DNA from 2 places in the Achromobacter seleniivolatilans genome. Region 1 is predicted to be linked to the other one. Evidence: riboswitches for the same ligand, from Rfam matches in the RefSeq annotation. Region 1 holds a riboswitch; the other holds the start of a gene.
What was found. A riboswitch is a leader RNA that binds a small molecule or an ion and turns the genes downstream of it on or off. The one in region 1 is predicted to bind thiamine pyrophosphate.
Positions count from the first base shown of each region.

Region 1 (10,755 bases):
TTCTAATATGAGAATAGTTTTCATTAAGAAATGAGAGGGCGAACCCAGTGCGCACGCAGGGTGCGGCACGGGTTGGCACGGGAGAAAGCGGAATCATGAGCAGCAAAGATCTGGCCCTGGGCCGGCGCGGTTTGGCCTCGCGTACACAGTTGGCTGCGGCCCTGTGCGCCGCGGGTTTTGGGATGAGCCCGATGGCTGTCTGGGCGCAAAGCGCGGACGTCGCCAAGACGCTGGACACGGTAGTGGTGACCGCCAGCGGCTTCGAGCAGGAGATCAAGGATGCGCCGGCGTCCATCAGCGTCATTACCCGCGAAGATCTGGATAAGAAGTTCTACCGCGATGTGAACGATGCGCTGCTGGAAGTGCCTGGCGTGATCATCACAGGCGGCGCTGACCGCCAGGACATCAGTCTGCGCGGCATGGGCCCGCAGTACACGCTGATCTTGATCGACGGCAAGCGCCAAACCTCGCGCGAGACCCGTACCAACTCGGATTCGAGTGGCGTTGAGGGCGGCTGGACGCCTCCGCTGTCGGCCATTGAACGCATCGAAGTGGTACGCGGGCCGATGTCGTCGTTGTACGGTTCGGATGCCATGGGCGGTGTGATCAACATCATTACGCGCAAAGTGCCCACCGAATGGGGCGGCGAGATCCGCATGGATACGACGATCCAGGAAAGCAATAAATCGGGCGATATCTATCAAGGCAACTTCTATCTGGCCGGTCCGATCAAGACCGACCTGCTGGGCTTGCAGATCTACGGCCAGGCTACGCAGCGCGATGAAGACAATATCTACAACGGTTTCCGCAAGCGCAATGCGAACAGCGTGACCGCCAAGCTGGCGTTGACGCCAAATCGTGACCACGACATCGTGCTGGAAGGCACCACGATGCGCCAGAAATACCAGAACACGCTGGGCAAGACGGTAGCGCCCCTGGCGCCGGGCGAGGCCTGCTCGCGCAACGGTTGCCCGGCCACGTCCGAGACCGATTACCGCAGTAATAAATGGGCGCTGTCGCACACCGGCCGCTGGGGCTGGGCCGTGTCGGACAGCTATGTGCAGCAAGAAGAGTTCGACAATCGTTCGCGCCAGATGAAGGTTAAAAATCTGGAGCTGCAAACTAGTTGGACCATGCCCCTGGGTTCGCACATGCTGACCTTGGGCGGCAACTACCTGAGCCAACGCCTGAATGATCAGACGGGCAATCAGCTGGCGGGCGGCCCCAGCAAGGTGGACCGTTATCAATGGGCCTTGTTCGCCGAAGACGAGTGGCGTCTGACCGAGAGCTTTGCGCTTACGGCGGGCCTGCGCATGGATGACGACGAGAACTTCGGCACGCACTTCAGCCCGCGTCTGTATGGCGTGTGGCATCTGGCCGACCGCTGGACCTTGAAGGGCGGTGTCTCCACGGGCTTCCGTGCGCCGGATCTGCGCCAGACGGTGGCAGGTTGGGGCCAGGTCAGCCGCGGCGGCAATATGTACGGCAACCCGGACCTGACGCCCGAGAAGTCGGTCACCGAGGAAATCGGCATTCTGTATGACGACGGTGAAGGGTTCAATGCCGGCCTGACCGTCTTCAACAACGATTTCAAAGACAAGATCACTCGCGTGGCTTGCCCGCTGAGTCAGTGCACGGAAGGCCCGAACCAGTTCGGTTCCAACCCCACGACCTACATGAACGTGGACAAGGCTGTGTCGCGCGGCGTCGAAGCCAACTTGAAGCTGCCGCTTGCCCGTGACTGGTCCCTGACCACCAGCTACACGTTCACCAAGTCGGAGCAGAAGTCCGGCCAGTACAAGGGCCAGCCCTTGAATCAGCTGCCCAAGCATCTGTTCACCACCACCGTGAATTGGCAGGCCTCTGACGCGCTGCAAGCGTGGGCCCGCGTGAACTACCGCGGCAAGGAAAGCCAGCCCATTACCGGCGCGTCTTCCTCGTCGGTGATTGCCCCGTCCTACACCTTTGTGGACCTGGGCGGCTCGTACGCGGTGAACAAGACGGTGTCGGTTTATGCCGGCATCTACAACCTGTTCGACAAGCAGGTGACCTATGACGACTACGAATACGTTGAAGACGGCCGCCGCTACTGGCTGGGCGTGGGCGTGAAGTTCTAAGCATGACAGGGCGCCGCAAGGCGCCCGCAACCTCTTGGAGAGAATATGACGAAGCAGCAAACTCTGGGACCCGCCCGCCGCTGGCTGATTCAGACTGGGGCCGCGCTGGTCCTGGGCGCGGCCACGGCCGTCTGTGCCGCTCAGACGGCGCCGGTCAAGCATGTGCGCGGCGAAACCGCCGTGCCGGTGACTCCGGCGAAGACCGTTGTGATGGACCTGGCGGTGTTGGATACGATGCAAGCGCTGGGCATAGAAGCCTCGGGCGTGCCGACGGTAGCCAAGTGGCCGCCGCAACTGAGCCAGTATGCGGACGCGCGCTACCTGAAAGTGGGTACCTTGTTCGAACCCAACTACGAGGTCATCCACGCGGCCGCGCCGCAGGTGATCTTCGTGGCGGGCCGCTCCGCGCCCAAGTACGACGAACTGTCCAAGCTGGCGCCCACCATCGACCTTACCGTTGACCCGAAGGACCTTGTGGGCAGCGTGGCGCGAAATGCTGGCACGCTGGCTGCCATTTACGGCAAGCAGGCCGAGGCCAAGCAAAAGCTGGATGCGCTGCGCACGTCGATCTCGGCGTTGCAAGGCAAGGCGGCAAACGCAGGCTCTGCGCTGATCGTGCTGACGACCGGCGGAAAAATGAGCGCCTATGGTCCCGGTTCACGTTTTGGCGTGATCCACGATGCCTTCGGCGTCAAACCGGCCGCAACGGGCTTGAACGTTTCCAATCACGGTCAGGCGATTTCATTCGAGTTCATTGCTCAGACCGATCCCGACTGGCTGTTCGTGATTGACCGCGACGCTGCGATCGGCCGCGAAGGCGTGTCGGCCCAGCGCATGCTGGACAACGAGCTGGTGCGCCCGACCAAGGCTTGGAAAAACAAACGTGTCGTGTATCTGAATGGCTTTAACTGGTATCTGCTGGGCAGCGCCGGCCTGACCTCGATGCAGCAGAACGTGGATGACATTGCTGCGGCGTTGACTGAAGGAAAGTAAGCGGCATGAGTGAAATGCGTGAGGGCCGCCGGTGAATTGGCGGCAAGCGATCTGCGGGTGGGGCGGGCTGGCTGCGGTCTTGTTAGTGCTGTTGCTGCTGTGCGCGGCCAGCATCAGTCTGGGCGCAGGCCAGATGTCATGGGCGGCGTTGTGGGGCGGGGGCGAAGACGCTGAGCGCGCCTGGCGCCTGCTCATGGTCAGCCGCGTGCCGCGCACGCTGGCCTTGCTGCTGGCCGGCATGTCGCTGGCCGTGGCGGGGCTGATCATGCAGATGCTGGTGCGTAACCGGTATGTGGAACCCACGACGGCCGGCACCGTCGAATCCGCCACGCTGGGTATCCTGGTGATCACCTTGCTGGCGCCCGACACCCCGGTGATCGGCAAGATGCTGACCGCCACGGCTTTTGCGCTGGCAGGCACCTTGCTGTTTCTGGCGCTGCTGCGCCGCGTGCCTTTGCGCACGCCGTTCATCGTGCCGCTGATTGGTTTGATACTGGGCGGCGTGATCCACGCCGTGACGACTTTTGTGGCGTATCGCTTTGATCTGCTGCAATCGCTGCACGCGTGGACCACGGGCGACTTTTCCGGGGTTCTGCGCGGCCGCTATGAATTGTTGTGGATCGGGTTCGGTCTGGCCTGTGCGGCCTACGCAGCCGCTGACCGCTACACCGTGGCGGGCATGGGCCGCGAATTTGCCTCCAACCTGGGTTTGAATCATGCACGGCTGACGCTCGTCGGATTGCTGATCGTATCCGCGATTTCCGCCGTCGTGGTCGTGACGGCGGGCGGCATTCCCTTTCTGGGCTTGATCGTGCCGAATGCAGTGAGCCTGGTGCTGGGCGACAACATGCGCCGCTCGATTCCGTGGGTCGCGGCGCTAGGCGGTATCTTCGTCCTGGCCTGCGACATCATCGGCCGCCTGGTGATTTATCCCTACGAAATTCCTATCGGCACGGTGGTTGGCGTGTTGGGCAGCATCCTGTTCTTGTGGCTGCTGCGCACACGAAGGAATCGCCTTGGCTGAGTCCCTGCTTTCCGCCCGGGCGCCACGCGCCCCGCAAACCATCCGCCTGCTGTGGCTGGGTATTGCCGCATTGGCTTGCGTGACAGCATTCATGACACTGGGCGCCAACGGCCAATGGTCATTCGTGATTCCCTTTCGCGGAGGCAAATTGGCAGCCATGCTGCTGGTCTCCTATGCCGTGGCCGTGTCTTCAGTGCTGTTTCAGACCATCACGCACAACCGCATCCTGACGCCCGCGATCATGGGCTTTGATGCGCTGTATCTGTTGATTCAAGCGGTGGTGGTGTTTGGCTTTGGTCAGGCTGCGGCGGCTGCGAGCCATCCAGTTGCGGCGTTTCTGCTGGAAGTTTTCGCCATGACGGCGTTTGCTTGCCTGCTGTTCCGCTGGTTGTTTTCAGACGCGGTGCGCAGTCTGCATTTGATGATGCTGGTGGGCATTATCTTTGGCCTGCTGTTTCGCAGCCTGTCCAGTTTTGTGGTGCGGCTGATTGATCCCAACGAGTTCCTGGTGTTGCAGGACCGGATGTTTGCCAGCTTCAATTCCGTGCGTGTGTCGTTGTTGCCCATTGCACTGGTGGCGGTATGCGCGGCCAGCCTGCTGATCTGGCGCATGCGCCGCCGCTACGATGTGCTGGCACTGGGCCGCGAGATCGCCGTGAATCTGGGTGTGGACTACCGCCGCAGTCTGATGTTGACGCTTGCGGCAATCGCGGTGCTGGTGTCGGTATCCACGGCGCTGGTCGGTCCGGTGACGTTTTTTGGCTTGCTGGTCAGCAACCTGGCTTATCAGGCCATGGGATCGGACAAGCATAGGTACACCATTCCCGCCGCCACCTTGTTAAGCGTGATCTTCCTGGTGGGCGGCCAGACGCTGCTGGAACGGGTGCTGGGTCTGAACACCACGGTCAGCGTGGTGATTGAATTCATAGGGGGAGTGATGTTCCTCGTCCTGATCTTGCGCAAGGGGCACCGATGATAGAAATTCAACAAGTCAGCAAGCAATACGGCGATAGCGTCGTGATCGATGACGTCAGCCTGAGCCTGCCGGCTGGCGGCGTTACCGCCATCATCGGGCCCAATGGCGCAGGTAAATCGACCTTGCTGTCGATGGTCAGCCGTTTGCTGCCGATGTCAGCCGGCCAGGTGCTGGTGGACGGCCTGGACGTGACGCGCGCCGACAGCCGTGAACTGGCGCGCCGCTTGTCGATCCTGCGCCAAGACAATCATCTGCCATTGCGGCTGACGGTGAAGGATCTGGTCGCGTTTGGCCGCTATCCGCATACGGGCGGACGGTTGACGATGGATGACAAGGCCCATATCGACCGTGCCATCGCCTACCTGAATCTGGAGCCGCTGGCAGACCGCTATCTGGATGAGATGTCCGGCGGCCAGCGCCAGCGCGCCTTTGTCGCCATGGTGTTGTGCCAGGACACGCGTTATGTGTTGCTGGACGAACCATTGAACAGCCTGGACATGAAACATGCCGTGGCCATGATGGGCACCTTGCGCCGCGCGGCGGATGAGCTGGGCAAGACGGTGGTGCTGGTGTTGCACGACATCAATTTTGCGTCGTGTTATGCGGATCGCATCGTGGCTATGCGGCAGGGGAAGATTGCGCATCAAGGCCCGCCTGCGGAATTGATCCGGCCCGAGGTGTTGAGCCAGCTGTATGAATTGCCGATTGATGTGCATGATATCGGCGGCAAGCGGATTTGCGTGTATTACCGCTAGGCGTGCGCGGGCGTGCGCGCGGCTACTGTCGGAAAGAGAAAATAGGCGCTCGATGCCTTTAGCTGGACCTGAAGTAGTAGGGGGCCACGCTTGAATTGCCCGGGGGGCATGGTTTTGGATACAAGCGGAAAGGCGGATGCCGCCGTGAGGCGGCATGGTTGGATCTCCGTAGACGTCAGCTCGCGGCTTGACAGGCCAACAATTCTTTATCCGTGATCACCCATTTGTCCGTGCCGTCGATATTCACATCCTCAAGCACGCATTTGTCGCCATCTTCATCTACCACTTGGACGTCCCACTTTCCCTTGGTCACGCCCGTCAGGGTGAGGGAATCTCCTTTGTTGAGCACTTCCTTGTCGAGGTGGTCTTCTCCCCAACTCTTTTGTTTCGCGGGCGAGAAATAGATCTCGTGAATTTCCCAGGAGGATTGATTCACGAACACGACGTCCGCAGCGGAAGCAATCATGGGTAAACACGCCAACGCCGCAACTGCAAATTGCCGAACCTTCATAACGTTTCCTAGCTGGATCAATTGAAAAACCGCGAACTCCGGACCCGGAGATCTTTGGGGTTACGGAGCGTATCAATAAGGTACGTTTATTCATATCACTGAAATTGGTGATATCGACTGACCGATCTAAAGACCCATCTTCCCCGCAAAGCGAACGTCGAGCTCGCAACGCGTTGACGTGCGTCCTAGGGAATCGAGAAGGCGAACGTTATTCCGCTCGCTTGTGGCGGGCGCTCGGAACGCGCTGTTTTAAATGTGGGTAATACGCGCTAGCGCAACGGCGATTCCGTGGTCAGGCAGTCGTGTTCCAACGCGGCCAAGGCGTCCAGGAATCGCCACGCAAACGACCCCGGGCCATCCGCCAGCACATCGGCGCGTTTGCCCGCGATCCCGAAGCAGGACAGGGCGGCGACCGCAGCGGTGTAAGGATCACCCTTAGATACGGCGGCGAAGGCGCCCACAAGCGCCGTCAGCGCACACCCTGTGGCCGTGACACGCGGCATCAGCGGCGACCCGCCCGTGATGCGCACGGCGCGCTTGCCGTCGGTGACGTAGTCAGTTTCGCCCGTGACAGCCACGACTGTTTGATGTGTAGCGGCGATCTGGTCCGCCGACTGCTCGGCCTGGGCGACGGCGTCCCGCGCATCTACGCCCTTGCCAGCGCTTTGGCCGCCAGCCAGCGCAATGATCTCTGACGCATTGGCCCGGACGATGTCGGGCCGCAAGGCCAGCAGCCGCCCCACGGCATCGCGCCGGAACGCGGTGGCGTGGTGGGCGACGGGGTCCAGTATCCAGGGCACGCCTGCCTGACGCGCGGATGCTGCGGTCAGCAGCATGCTTTCCAGCCAGGGCGCCGACAGCGTCCCGATGTTGATCACGACCGCGCCGGAAATCCGGGCGAATTCCGGTGCTTCCTCTGCCGCATGCACCATTGCTGGTGAAGCGCCCATCGCCAGCAACACGTTGGCGGCGATGTTCATGGACACGAAATTGGTCAGGCACTGTACCAGCGGCGCGTCATGGCGGACGGCGGCGTACAGGTCTTGAGACGCCCGGGCCAGGGCGGTATGGTCTTGGGTGGTTTGCGCCATGCCGAGAACTCCTTGTCGTGCGGAATCCAGCGCAGGCAGGGCGCGAGAGCATGAGCGGCCAGACCGGGTACGGCCTTCATGAAATCGGCACCGTCCCTACGCCAGCGTTACCTGGATCAGGTTCAACGGGTCACCGCGCTGCATCGGCTTGGCCGGCGCTAGCGGAGTCTCAGCTTCTTGGCGAAGCTCCCCGGGTGGATCGGTGTATGTTCTGGCGGCGGGGCGGGGCTTGTCAAGCAGCGGTTGCGCACCGTGGCCGGGCCCGTTGTGCCGCCCGAAGTTTATGAACATAATCTGACGGCAGCGCGTCGCACACATCCTTGCAGCGGCGCCGCCCAGGAGAGCGCAGCATGCAGTCATCAACCAGCCCGACGCCCCTTTATCTGGAAGACCTGACGGTTGGAGACGTTTTCACCAGCGAGTCATATCAGCTTGATAGCGACCAGATCATTCAATTCGCGTCGCAATTCGATCCGCAGCCGTTCCACCTGGACGCCGACGCCGCGAAGGACTCGTTCTTTCAAGGGTTGGCTGCCAGCGGTTGGCATACCGTTGCGATCACCATGCGGTTGCTGGTTCAAAGCCTGACCTTGGCCAATGGCGTCATAGGCGCGGGCGCCGAGATCAGCTGGACCCAGCCGACGCGCCCGGGCGATACGTTGAGCGTTGCCAGCACGATTTTGAGCATCACGCCATCGCGGTCCAAGCCGGATCGCGGCATTGTGGTGGTGGAGAGCATTACGTCGAATCAGCGCGGCGAGGCCGTGCAAAAACTGGTGAGCAAGGTGGTCTGCTTCAGACGGCCGGTCTAGCAAAAATAGGGGCAGCCTTGGCTGCCCCTATTCTTAGTGTTTAGCCAGAGCCTTGCCGGGCCGTGGCTACGACCCGATTTTGTGGGCGAATGGATGGTATCTACGCCCATCGTCTGTCATGCAAAAGGCGGGCAGATGTCTAACGATATTTCACGTACCTTGGCTTGCACATCATTGCCCGATTGAGCCCAAGGAGCGTCCCATGAAGCGTTTCGTCAATGTCGAGGCTGTCAACCTGCGGTCCCAGCCCAGTACCGAGGACAACACGCCAATCGGCAGCCTGACCCTGGGCCAGAGCATCGAAGATCTGGGAGATGGGCCGCAGGGATGGCGGCACGTTCAAACGGAAATGGCGGGCGAGGCGGCGGACGGTTATTCCGTTGATGGCCTGCCGGACTCGAAATTCAAGTGGACCAAAGCCAAGCAGCCCACGCTACGAGAGCCGGCGACGAGGGCACGCGAGGTGCTTGTGGCCGCGGCGGTGGAGCAGTGGCTGCGATTCGACAAGGGCAAGGGCGAAGAGACCGATGAGCCATACAGCACCTATATCCATGAAATGTGGATGGCGCTGGGCGAGAATCTGAGCGGTCAGGATACGGATTACCCGTGGTCCGCCGTGGCCATCTCGCTCATGGTGCGCAATGCGGCGAAGACAATTCCAGAATACAAGGCGTTCAAAGAGTCTGTTGGCCACGCGCGCTACATGTGGGACGCCATCAAGAAAGGCGCGAGCATGGATACGTCTGCGCCTTTCTGGGGTGTTCGTATCGCGCAGGACAAGCCGCAGGTGGGCGACATCATTGGCAGTTGGCGGGAGAAACCCTACTCGTTCGAGCAGTACCTGAATGCATCAAAAAACCCAGGAACGCCCAGCCATTCAGATATTGTCGTAGCGGTGGGTGATGAGGTTGCGCTGGCGATCGGCGGCAACGTTCGTCAATCCGTTTTCGTGACCGGGTATCAACTGACGACCGACGGCTATCTGACGAAGAACCAGCGATTCCGCGACGGTAAGTTGGTTGGAGAGGCGATAGTTTTGATGAAAAATCGCGTTGGATAAAAAAGGCTCGGGTGCGTGCCGATACTTGCGTCGCGGCTCACACCGACAATCATTCCGACTTGCCTTTGGCCAATTGAAGAAACTCGCTGGCATTCGTATACAGCCATGCGTGGCGAATCTCTTCATCCAGATTCAGGTCATTGATTTCCCCGACAGACCGCTCTACCGAGATCATTGGGTAGCCGGAGCCGAAAATGATCCGGCGCTTTAACAGGGACGACCCGTATCGAAGCAGCGGTTCGTACCCAGATCCAGACATGGCAACCAATTTCGGGCGGACAGCGCTCAGGCCTATCCACAGATTGGGGTGACGCCACGCCATGGCGATCAGCTCGGATATCCAGGGCCAGCCCGGGGGCGACGCGCACACACGCAAAGTGGGGAACGCGGTCAGAACCTCGTCCAGCGCTAGCGGGTGTCCGTAGATGGCCTTGCTTGAGAGCGAAAAATTCATGCCGCAGTGGATATTCACGGGTATGTCCAGCTCTACGCATTTCTCGTACAGCGCCATCAATTTGGGATCGCTGATCGTCAACTGATGTTCGAACCCCTGGACGTTCAAACCGCGCAGACCCAGATTGCGGATGGCGTGTTCAAGCTCGTCAAGCGCCTGTGTTCCCCGATGCGGGTCCACGGCGGCGAATCCGATGAAGCGCGGCCCGTGTTGTTGGCAAAAATCGGCCACGACTTCGTTGGGGATCTTGAAACCCAACGTCGATTGCGCATCCCTGGCTTTCAAGACGACATGCGCCGCGTTGAGCCTGTCGTACATCCGCAGATACTCCGGGAGCGCGTCCGCAGCGGCTTCCTGGGACACCAGGCTCTCGCTTTTGCTGTAGATACGCCGATAGTTGTCCATATGGGCGGTCTTGACCGTGAATTCGGCCAGAGGAGGGCGGCTGGCAAAGTCGATCATCATGATGCTTGCCCCTGGATGGCCGGCTTATGCAGGAGAATGGCGCTCTCAGGTAAGAAGCAAAGCCGTACGGACTCGCCCTTGTTGTACAAACGGGTGCCGGGGTGGTTGGACTGCTGCACGGTGATTTCCTTGCGGCTGGCCAGCTTCACGCGGTGTTTGACGATGCCGCCCAAAATCAAATGGTCGACCACTTCCGCGCCCATCGCGTTTTCTTCAGGGACCCGCTCCGTGGCCGTGTCCGGGCGCAGTACGAAGTTCTCTGGCCGGATGAGCACGGTAGCGGCGTCGCCCGTCCGGCTATTGGCCGGCGCCTTGCCGCAGCGCACGCGCAGTCCCTCCGCATCCACTTCTACCTGCCCACCGGTTGAAGACAGCACCTTGGCGTCAAAGAAGTTGCCTTGGCCGATAAAGTCGGCCGCAAACACGGTGCGCGGAGAAAAGTACAACTCGGATGGGGTGCCTATTTGTTCGATCGCGCCGTTGTTCATCAACACGAT
Region 1 is NZ_CP132976.1:770,999-781,753, forward strand. It holds gene RAS12_RS03505 (ligand-gated channel protein) at 96-2,117, shown strand; gene RAS12_RS03510 (siderophore ABC transporter substrate-binding protein) at 2,163-3,110, shown strand; gene RAS12_RS03515 (ABC transporter permease) at 3,142-4,134, shown strand; gene RAS12_RS03520 (iron chelate uptake ABC transporter family permease subunit) at 4,127-5,110, shown strand; gene RAS12_RS03525 (iron ABC transporter ATP-binding protein) at 5,107-5,865, shown strand; gene RAS12_RS03530 (hypothetical protein) at 6,041-6,376, opposite strand; gene thiM (hydroxyethylthiazole kinase) at 6,646-7,467, opposite strand; TPP riboswitch at 7,543-7,670, opposite strand; gene RAS12_RS03540 (MaoC family dehydratase) at 7,818-8,279, shown strand; gene RAS12_RS03545 (DUF2272 domain-containing protein) at 8,482-9,339, shown strand; gene RAS12_RS03550 (amidohydrolase family protein) at 9,389-10,258, opposite strand; gene RAS12_RS03555 (ABC transporter ATP-binding protein) at 10,255-10,755, opposite strand, start outside.

Region 2 (10,755 bases), 1.6 Mb from region 1:
ATAAGGCCATAGGCCTTATCGCCAATCAAACGACTAAAGTGGTTGGGCCACACATTGGACGGGGAAATTTGCAAGACACCGACGCGTTCCAACTCCCATCCGAGGATGTGGGTATTTCGCCAACCGCGCGGCTTGGGATGAACACTAAATTCCAGTCGATAGTCGTCATTAATTTCACCATCCAACGCAACCCCATAAACAGTTTCAATAATGTTTGTCGCCCAAGCTCGAGGCAATGACGCCACCCCTGGTTTCTCCACGCAACGAGGAGTGTCGTCTGGCGCGAATTCCACCGTACCTCCCTGCATAACCCCTGAAACGCCACCATCGTGTATGTCGATGGTCTCGTTAATAATTACGTGAAAACCAGCAGTCAAAATGCGCTCCGCCACCGCGATCACTTCTTGCGCATTTTCTAATCCATAGACAAATTCGTGACTTCGCAGGTCATTTGGCTTAAAGCTTCGCACGTTGAGGGACGCTTCAGAACTACGAGCTAGCAACGATATAACAGCGTCGCCTAGATCTTTGAATTTGTGATTTGGCTCATATCCCAACACGCGCGCATATGCCTGTCGCACTCCTGTGCCCAAATCGGGAGAAAAACTGACAAACTGCGCCACGTTGACGAAGTTTGCGAGCTGATCCAAGGACTCATCTTTACGAAAAGAATACGAAGTTTGCTGCATAGTGCGATCCAATTAAATACGATGATTCCGGAGAACTTGAGCAAGTTGAATCAGTGGTGCCGCCCCCTCTGCGATTTGCTCAATTCGCGTCGCTGCGGCTGTAATCAAAGCTTCTCCTTGCTGCGACCCCACGCAATTTCCCAGCTCATCCAAGATCGGTAACCCCAAGCGACTCGCACATCGGAATTCCGTAGCACAGCCAACACTGAACTCCCAGCCCGAAACAAGCACTATCGTCGAAACGAACTTTTGAATGATTCGAAGCCAGAAAGATAAATACTCTTGTTGCGACCAATCCGGAACCGCAAGACTCGCGGGTTCTATCACTGGCACACTAGAGCGCTCACGAATGGCGGAAGCGACACGATGGATAGCTTTCTCATTAGGTTGGATCACATCGCTCGTCAAACGGAGCAGATACTCTTGCGACCCCATCACAAAATTCCGTCCTGTCGATGCATACCATGCGGAAAACCGATTACCGGTGGTAATTGGTCCACTGACGTAGGTTGCCTGTGAATTCGTGACAACGCATCCGACAGCCTGAAGCATCAGGCCCTGCTCGCGTGTGACACGCCGATCCTCATCAACAGTAATCATTCTCATTCACATAAAATTGCGCGAGCGTAGGACACCCTACACCCGACCCTTACAAAGCGACAGTTTACTCTCAAGAAGCTGTAACTTTTTGGCTCTAACGAACCTCAGCCACTTTCCTCAGGAGGACCGCAACTTTCTTTCGATAGCCGTCGTCCAGTTCCGACGCGTATGTCCTCACCCATCCTTCAGCGATCACCTCAGTGACCTCGTCCGCGCCCAGCGTTGCGATCGCACTTTTCACCGCCCGCATTTCAGTAGACGTTAGGCCTGTAGTCGTGTCGCGGCCGTGCGCCGTCGAATCTTCGGGCGCGCACAGCTGCCCGCCGCCTGCGTACGCTTCGCAATGCAGTGCTAGTAGACAGAAAAACTCTTGCATCGGCGTTTTACGAGGGTCCGTCTTCCCGACAAACCGACTGGAATACGCTTCAATCGATGTCGTCCGCGCCCTTTCCCTAAGGGTCTTATCCAACATGTCGACCAACTGCTCAACCTGCTCAACTCGAATTCCTGCAATCGTCGCCTTTAGGTCCGTATAACCAAGGAAAAGGGATGCCCTGATTAGGTCGGATCTCCGCGCCTCAATATCGGATTTAATTTTTTCTAAATTCGTGCTGAAATTATCCACCTTTGATAGGAAACTGTGTATTAGCGCGATGCGCTTCTCACCATCCGGAGGCAGAACTAGATATTTTTCGTCAATGCGTCCAGTCCGCTTAATCGCAGAATCGATGCGATCCTCGTAATTTGTCGCGACGATAAAAAATGCCCGCTCTTTTCGACGAAGATCGTTCAATTTGGTTAACATCCCCGGAGTCATAAATTGAAATACCGTGTCCTGAGTTGCGTAAATATTCGAATCCCGATCCAATAAAAAATGATCGATTTCATCAAACAAAATAACGCACTCCGGCTGTGCCATGAGTGCCGTAAAAATGTGTTTAGCCCTAGCTTCAACTTGGATTCCGCCGGATGCTAGAAAATCACTAACCGTAATTGTAATTAAACGACGACCTAGCGCCTTTGCCACACTTTCAGCAACGGTCGTTTTCCCCGTCCCGGGAGGACCGTATAAAAGCATTGAAAACTTGTTTATACTGTTCCTCGATGATTGCGATTCGACAAAAGACTCCCCAATCCTTTCGTAAATTTTAAGCGGCTCACCGAGTCCACTGACGGGCTCGTTATTTTTAATTTCAGACCAATTGGCCGTTTTCAAAACCTCGTGAGTAAATCTTGAGAGAACAAGCGTCTTTCGAGCCACGTGGCGATGCAACGAATTGCGGAATGCCAGCATAAAATCCATAACTTGGCTTGTTTCCCATAGGTGAACGACATTCGGTGTGTTGACGTGTTCGGAATGCCACCCGACCATTTCCCCATCACCGCCGTCAGGCGCCGCCACCCGCACAGCACGTGCTCTTAACCATTGCCAATAGCGCCGTAAGAGACCCATGCATTTTGAACCGTAAGTATCATAAATTTCTTCAGCGTCAAATATCTCGCATGCACGCATAAGAGAATTTGCAATCTCGACACTTACAGGAAACAAAACCAAGCCTTGCATGGTCGACATGAACGGCTTGACAGGCCGCCAGTATGCACTTTCATGCTGAGTGTCTTTCAATACTGAAAGTACGCGATCGAAAACTGTCCGATCGACCGAACTGCGACGAGAAATCAGCATCCCCTCAAGACAAAACATCAATTCAGCTGGGTCGAAGCGGCTATCCGGTATTGAGCTAAACGAAAGTTGCTCATGAAGCGTTGTTTCGAAAAATTTGTGAGATTCCTCAAAAAAAGCAACCAGCTCCTCACTATTTTGCGTGCTGCCAATTGGTCCACTCAGGCGCCTAATAATCTGCACTAGACGGAGCACAGGAAATGCGTGATTAACCGAAATACCACCCGCGGGCTTAAATAAAACCTTGGGAGTTCTGGCTTTTACCCATGCTTTTGCTTTATTCAGCGCGCATTCCTTAACCTTTACTGCAATGTCTGCCCATCTATTACTAAAGTCATTCGATGAGGTAGCGCCCCCCCCCCTACATGCCCCGAATTCTGTCCAATTTGCCTGGCTTATTTCAGCCAACCATGCCAGAGTAAATACATCATCATTGCCATATGTGGCTGAATGCGTTACACCTTTATGATTTTTCTTCTCAATATTATGGAGCAAGGCGCCGCAGGCCTTAAAAATACGGTCCATCAATGAGTTATCTGTCTCACCTTTTTTTTTCGCCAAGAGAATATCAGACGAACTATCTATTTTAAATATATTAGCTTTTGAAGAAATTGCCAGATTTTTATCGCCGGAATCACTGAAAAATCCACCGAAACGCAATAAGGCATTAATAATCATGGCGGTAGTGCTTTGGGACAAGCTCTTCGGCGCGCTGCCCTCACCATCACTTAACTGATACGGCCATGCATGGTCGTCGCTAAAAGTTACTTTGTATATTTTCGCTACAGACACAAGCATGGTCTCGATATCCGCAAGATCTCGCGAATCAACTGGGTACTCTTCAGTCAGGTATGTTTCCAATGTGGTCATTTTCGCCCTCCGTTGTTGTTTAAGTTTTCCATTGTAACGGCACTGTTACTGCAAAACGCGTCCTCGACCAATTCTCAGCATCTGGCGGGCTACTCAAAGGAGATTATCCTTCCGCAGCCTCAGCGGAACGAAGAGGTGTGGGCACCGTCAAGTGATGTAGCAGCGCCACAAACTGAGACGACCTGTTGTGAGGCAATATGGAGGATAGTCGGCCCCGCTCGAACCATTCAATCTTGGCAATGCACGTTCAAACTGGAAATGGGGCTGCGAGGATGAAAGACATGCAGCCGCTGGTGCATCACTCTGGCCGAGACCTCCAATCTTGCTTAAACCCCAATCGACAGTTACAGCGGGCTATGGCGTACGCTGCTCCGAGAGCGACGGTTCTGAGCTGCCTTGGCCGAGCGCGTCAACCGCGTCCTGAAGGGCGCGCTGCTGCCGCAACGTCCTGCCAATATCAACCAAGACAAGGCTGAGGTTCAAGATGTCCGTCCAAATACAGGTAATACCTACGGCCAATGATCCGTCCTACCTGTCAACCTATCGCAGGTCGGATCAAACGAACCCGAACCGACCCCGCCCTTAAACCGCTTCCTTATCCAGACGGCGCACCGCAGCGCCCAGCGTGGCGAAGTCAAAGTCTTTGCGCCCGCGCCGCAGCGTACGCATCAGCACCGTCGTCACGACCGGCACAAACGCCGCCAAGAGGAACGACTCCAACAAGAAGGTCGGCTTGTCGCCCGGCGCCGGGAAGAAATACAGGCCTGCAATCAGGCCCGTGATCGTCGCGGTCGTGGCCGTCACGCCATCATGTTTGCGGCTGAACAGTCCGTAGAACACCGGAAATGCGGCAGCGGAGCACAGCAGGTCGGCCAGCAGGAACAGGTACAGCACGCTGTAGCCTTGCGATGCCACGATCATGACCGGGATGGCCATCAGCAACACCGCCCACCGGGCCACGCGCTTCATGTCCAGGCCGGTGGCATTGGGCATCAGGCGGCGCATATCGACCGCAACGATGCTGGACACGGCGCTGATCGCCGTGTCGGCGGTACTCATGACCAATGACAGTCCCAGCGGAATCAGGGCGATCACGAACCAGGCGGGCGCGTGCGGCATGATGATGCTGAACAACGCAATGGAGCTGTCGCCTTCTGGCGCCAGCCCGACAAAAGCCAGGCCGAACAGTCCCATCAAAAAGATGAAGGGCGCGGCCAGAATGCCGCCCAGCAGAAAGCCGTTGCGCATGGAGCGCGCGTCCTTCGCCGCATAGATGCGCTGCCAGTTGCCCTGGTGAAAAATGCCGGTCAGCAAGATCGCCACAAAGAAGGTCAGCCCCGCCTTCACGCCTACCGGATCAGTCAGGTCCAGCAGTTGCGGCGCTTTGGCTTGCAGCGCTTCGATCGTGGGCATGACGCCGCCCGCAGCCTGCCAGCCCACAAAGCAAAGCACCAGCAACAAGGGCACGATCACCATCATCTGCACCTGGTCGGTAAAGATCGACGAACGCAGCCCCCCGTAGGTGGTGTAGAGCAAGGTCGTGCCCATCACAATGGCAGCAGTGGCCCACAGCGGCACGGGTGCCAGCATGGTGACCAGTTTGGCGATGGCCGTGACTTCGGCCGACAAGGCGATGAACAGATAAAACAACATGATGAAAAGCGCCAGCCCGTACATGGGCCGGCCGTAGCGCGCCATCAGAAATTCCGTCAGCGTGTGTCCGTGCGGGATCAGTTCGCGCATGCGGCGTCCCAGCGGAATCATCACCAGCCGCGGTGACATCGAACCCAGCGCATAACCGATCACCGCCGCAAGGCCGCCCCAGGTTGCGGCTTGCGCCGGCGAAAACAAAATCCAGGCGCCCAGCGTGGACGCCATCAGCGTCAGGATCGTGCCAAAAGACCCCTGGCTGTTGCGGGCCACGATGTAGTCTTCCAGCGAACCGCGCTTGCGGCGCGTGTACAGCACGCTGGCCACGGCAAAGCCGCCTGAAAACAGCAGCAGCCACATCAAGGCGGTAGATTGAGTCAACATGCAGATCGGTCCTCCCGCTGCCGGCGGCTTGCCGGACGCGCAACGCAGCGGACCATCCAGAAATGGGTGGCCGCAAGATGGATGGAAATCCAGGGAGGGCGCGCGAGTCGTGCGATGTCCTTCCCTTCGCCGGCATTACCCGGATCAGGTTCAAAGGGTTACCGCGACCAACGCGGAATCTCAGCCCAAACAGGGCTCCCCCAGGAATTGCCGCAAGGTTATGAGAGCAGCGCGCTGATGTCAACGCATGGATTTATGCTAAGTTCGCCCGCTTGCGGCGCCCGTTCCTTCTGTCCGCTGATGAATTCGACGAGTCCGATCATGCCTATTGCAAAGCCCGCCCCCGCCTTGAACGAACAACTGGTTATTGTCACGGGCGGCGCCCGGGGCTTGGGCGCGCATATCGCGCGCGCCTTCCTGCGCGAAGGCGCGCGCGTCGTCATCAACTACCTGAACAGCGCGGCAGCCGCCCAGACGCTGGCCGAATCCGCGCCCGGCCGCGCGCTCGCCATCCAGGCCGACGTGCGCGATGCGCAGGCGGTGCACGCCATGGTGGCGCAGGCTGAAAGCCATTTCGGCATGGCCGTTACAACCATCGTGAACAACGCGCTGCCCGCCTTCCAGTTCAACGGCGACGCCCGTCCGCATGCCGACACGCTGACGTGGGAAAACCTGAATCAGCAAATCGAAGGCAGCGTGCGCGGCGCGCTGAACACCACGCAGGCAGCGCTTCCCGGCATGCGTAAAACGGGGGCCGGCCGCATCATCAATATCGGCACCAACCTGGTCCAGAACCCGGTTGTGCCGTACCACGATTACACCGCCGCCAAGGCCGCCCTGCTGTCCTTTACGCGTACCCTGTCGCAGGATCTGGGCCCCGACGGCATCACCGTCAACATGGTGTCGGGCGGTTTGCTGCGTACGACCGATGCGTCCGCGGCCACGCCCGAAGCGGTGTTTGATTTCATTGCGGCCAGCACTCCGCTGCGCAGCGTCACGACCCCCGAACAATTCGCCGATGCGGTGCTGTTCTTTGCCAGCCCGTGGTCGCGCAGCGTGACGGGTCAGAATCTGGTCGTGGACGGCGGCCTCGTCAAGAACTGATGACCATGCTGCACCTGAACCTGTTTATCTTCGGCTGCGGCCATCACCGCGCAGCCTGGCGCCATCCTGACTCGTCGGCTGAACGCCTGGGCGACATCCGCTATTACGAAGAGCTGGCCCGCACCGCCGAACGCGGCAAGCTGGACGCCATCTTCTTTGCCGATGGCGCATCCATCGACAGCATCGGCGACGGACCGCGCTGGTATCTGGAACCGCTGACCACCATGGCGGCGATTGCTCGCGCCACGAGCCACATCGGCCTGATCAGCACCGTGTCCAGCACCTTCTTCACGCCCTTTCACGCGGCTCGCATGGTCGCGTCGCTGGACCATATTTCGGGCGGACGCATGGGCTGGAATGTGGTGACATCCATGTTCGATGCCGAAGCGCGCAATCATGGTTTTGACGCCATGCCCGGACACGACTGGCGCTACTCGCGCGCGGAAGAGTTTGTGGATGTTGCGTTAAAGCTGTTCGACTCCTGGGAAGATGACGCGCTTGTCATCGACCGCAACGGTCTCTATGGCGAGCCGTCCCGCGTGCACAAGATCGACCACCATGGCGAACACTTTCTGGTCGATGGCCCCTTGACCGTGCCCCGCCCGCCGCAAGGTCATCCGGTGCTGTTCCAGGCTGGCGCGTCCGACCAAGGCCGAGATCTGGCGGCGCGGCGCGCGGAAGCCATTTATGCCGTGGCCTACGACCTGCCGGCCGCCCAAGTCTATTACCGCGACATCAAGCAGCGCGTACGCGCAGCGGGCCGCGATGCCTTCGTGCCGATCATGCCAGGGCTGGTCACCTTTGTGGGATCGACCGAAGCCGAAGCCCGGGCCAAGCAGCGCGAGCTTGACGTACTGCTGCCCAGCGACGCATCGCTGCGCCAGTTGGGGACGTTTGTGTTACAGGACTGCTCGGCGTGGGAGCTGGACGCGCCCGTGCCGGCGCTGCCGCCGCTCTCTGAATTCAAAGGCCCGCAAGGCCGCTACGCCACCATTTTGCGCATTATCGAAACAGAACAACCCACAGTGCGCCAACTGCTAGGCCGTCTGGCGGCAGGCGGCGGCCATTGCACGATGGTTGGCACGCCCGAGCACATCGCGGATCAGATGGAACACTGGTTCAGAAACGAAGGGGCTGACGGCTTCAACCTGATGCCGCCGTCTTTGCCGGGCGGCATCGACGATTTTGTCGAGCAGGTGATTCCGATCCTGCAACGCCGCGGTCTGTTTCGCACCGGCTACGAGCACAGCACCTTGCGCGGGCACCTGGGTCTGCAACGTCCAAGTCGCTGACGCGCTCTCGCCAGCCGCCGAAGCATCCACAGCGCATCTGCCTGCCGGCATGATGCGCTGTTTTACATTGCGCGCAAAATGCACGCAGGTCAGTGCAATTGTTGCCAATTCAGCAATAGACCGACCCTTTCTGTCCGGTATTTCAATCTGCGCACCGCCCATAGAATCGTCGGGCGGCGACGCGGGGCCGGGTCCATGCGTTGCGTCCGCGATGTCTTGGTCATATCCCTGGTTTTTGAATGCAACCCTTTCTGGATTTTCTCGCGCACAGCCTTTTCCATTTCAGTGTCTGGCAGATCGTGCTGATTACGCTTGTTGCCACCCACATCACGATTGCGGGGACCACGCTGTATCTGCACCGCAGCCAGACGCATCGCGGCGTGGATTTTCACCCTGTCATCGCGCATTTTTTCCGCTTCTGGCTGTGGCTGACGAGTGGCATGAAAACGCGCGAATGGGTGGCGGTGCATCGCAAGCATCACGCCAAATGCGAACGCGAAGGCGATCCCCATTCCCCTGCGGTCTACGGCGTGATGCGCGTGTTCCTGCGCGGCGCGGACCTCTACCGTGTTGAAGCATCGTTGGCCTCTACGCTGGAACGCTATGGCCGGGGTACTCCTGATGACTGGCTTGAGCGCAACGTCTACACGCCTCGCAGCACCTGGGGCATTCTGCTCATGCTTGCCGTGGACCTTCTGGCGTTTGGCGCGCTGGGCCTGACCGTATGGGCCATACAGATGGCGTGGATTCCGTTCTGGGCGGCGGGTGTCGTCAATGGTCTGGGGCACTTTGTGGGATATCGGAATTTTTCCAGTCCCGATGCCAGCACCAACCTGTTTCCCTTTGGCCTGGTGATCGGCGGAGAGGAGCTGCACAACAATCATCACGCGCATGCCACGTCGGCCAAGTTCTCCAGCAAATGGTACGAGTTCGACATGGGCTGGCTGTACATCCGGGTGTTGCAGCTGCTGGGCCTGGCAAAAGTGCGGCGCATCGCGCCCAAGCGTGTCTTGCGAGCCCGGTCACAATCGGCAGAACCCGCAGACCTGAGCACATTGGAAGCCGTGCTGACGCATCGCTACGAAGTCATGCGCCGTTTTGGCGCGCTGCTAAAACAGACGGCTTTGCGCGAGCTGCGTGATCGAAAACCGGTCGAAAAGCGGTCGATGCTGCGGTGGCGGCGGTCGGTGCTGAGAAAATTCCTGCTGCGCCAAGATGTGCTGCTGAACGAAGCTCAGCGTAGCGAATTGCGCTCCGCGTTACACGGCATGGATCAGTTGCAGCATTTGGTGGGCATGCGCCAGGCGCTGGCGCGTGTATGGGAAAGCTCATCCGAAAGCAGCGAACAGCTTTTGCTGCAATTACGCGCCTGGATAGCGCAGGCTAGCGTCAGTGGCATCAGTGGTTTGTCACGCTTTGCGCGTGAACTGGTGCGTTACGCGTAGAAGACTTGCAAGCGGACGCTGCTTTAAATGCACGAAGATGCTTTGCAGCGAACGGTTGATTGGGTAGGCCTACCCCGCCAGGGTAGCGGGTTCCTGATGCTTGGCTGGCAATGCCTGCTGGGCCGCCAGCGCGTTGCGCTTTCGGGTGGCGAGCCAGTCGTACAGGATGACGCCCGGAAGGCGTATAACGGCGGCAGCGGCGCCTGCGATAACGATGGCAATAATACTTACAGTCAACCAGGACACCTTAGCGTCCCTCCTTCAGAACCGCCCGAAACAGTTGCCGGACTACAACTTGGCGGTGGCATAGCCACTCGCGGCACAAAAGTGTAATGTACTCTACATTACAGAATCGCATCACGGGATATTCGTCCCACATTGCCCCTCGGAAACCGGGAGAAATAAGTGATGGCCGAAACCAATGATGGCGCTATTACTCGACCCCTGACCAGCAAGGGCGAATCGCGGCGGCTGCGCCTGCTTGAAGCTGCCTCGCAGTTGTTGCTAGACCTTGGCTATGCGCAAACCTCCATCCAGCGCGTCGTGCAGTTGGCGGGGGGCTCGGCAGCCACTGCTTATCAACTGTTTGGCAATAAAGAGGGAATGCTGGCGGCCGTGTTGCAATTCGAGCTGGACAGAATGCGGGCGGCGGTGTTCCCGGATGCCCTCGCCAAGCAACCGGCTGGTCCTGCGTTACACGACCTGGCTGTGCGCCTGCTGACCTATGCCGTCCAGCCCAAATCCGCTGCGTTGCACCGCTTACTGATCTCTGAATGCCACCGCATGCCTCAATTGGCCGCGTCGTTGCAGCTTGCCGTGGACCGGCAAGTCCACGCGCCATTGGAGCAGTGCCTACAGTTGGCCTGTGAACGTGGCGAGCTGAAAATCGACAATCCACGCCAAGCTGCCCTGATCCTGGGCAACATGATCAACGGCATCGCGTTTCACGCACGTTTGGTTGGCGGTTACGCCGAGGGCCCGCATGCCGACCATCTGGTCACCTGCCATTACGGCGTGGACACTCTGCTGCACGCCTACCG
Region 2 is NZ_CP132976.1:2,322,559-2,333,313, forward strand. It holds gene RAS12_RS10210 (hypothetical protein) at 1-689, opposite strand, end outside; gene RAS12_RS10215 (DUF4406 domain-containing protein) at 702-1,295, opposite strand; gene RAS12_RS10220 (ATP-binding protein) at 1,384-3,840, opposite strand; gene RAS12_RS10225 (hypothetical protein) at 4,237-4,362, shown strand; gene RAS12_RS10230 (sodium:solute symporter family protein) at 4,423-5,874, opposite strand; TPP riboswitch at 5,979-6,086, opposite strand; gene RAS12_RS10235 (3-oxoacyl-ACP reductase) at 6,196-6,978, shown strand; gene RAS12_RS10240 (LLM class flavin-dependent oxidoreductase) at 6,984-8,270, shown strand; gene RAS12_RS10245 (DesA family fatty acid desaturase) at 8,510-9,715, shown strand; gene RAS12_RS10250 (hypothetical protein) at 9,785-9,961, opposite strand; gene RAS12_RS10255 (TetR/AcrR family transcriptional regulator) at 10,124-10,755, shown strand, end outside.
Region 2: another riboswitch for thiamine pyrophosphate. It lies ahead of RAS12_RS10230 (sodium:solute symporter family protein); the one in region 1 lies ahead of thiM (hydroxyethylthiazole kinase).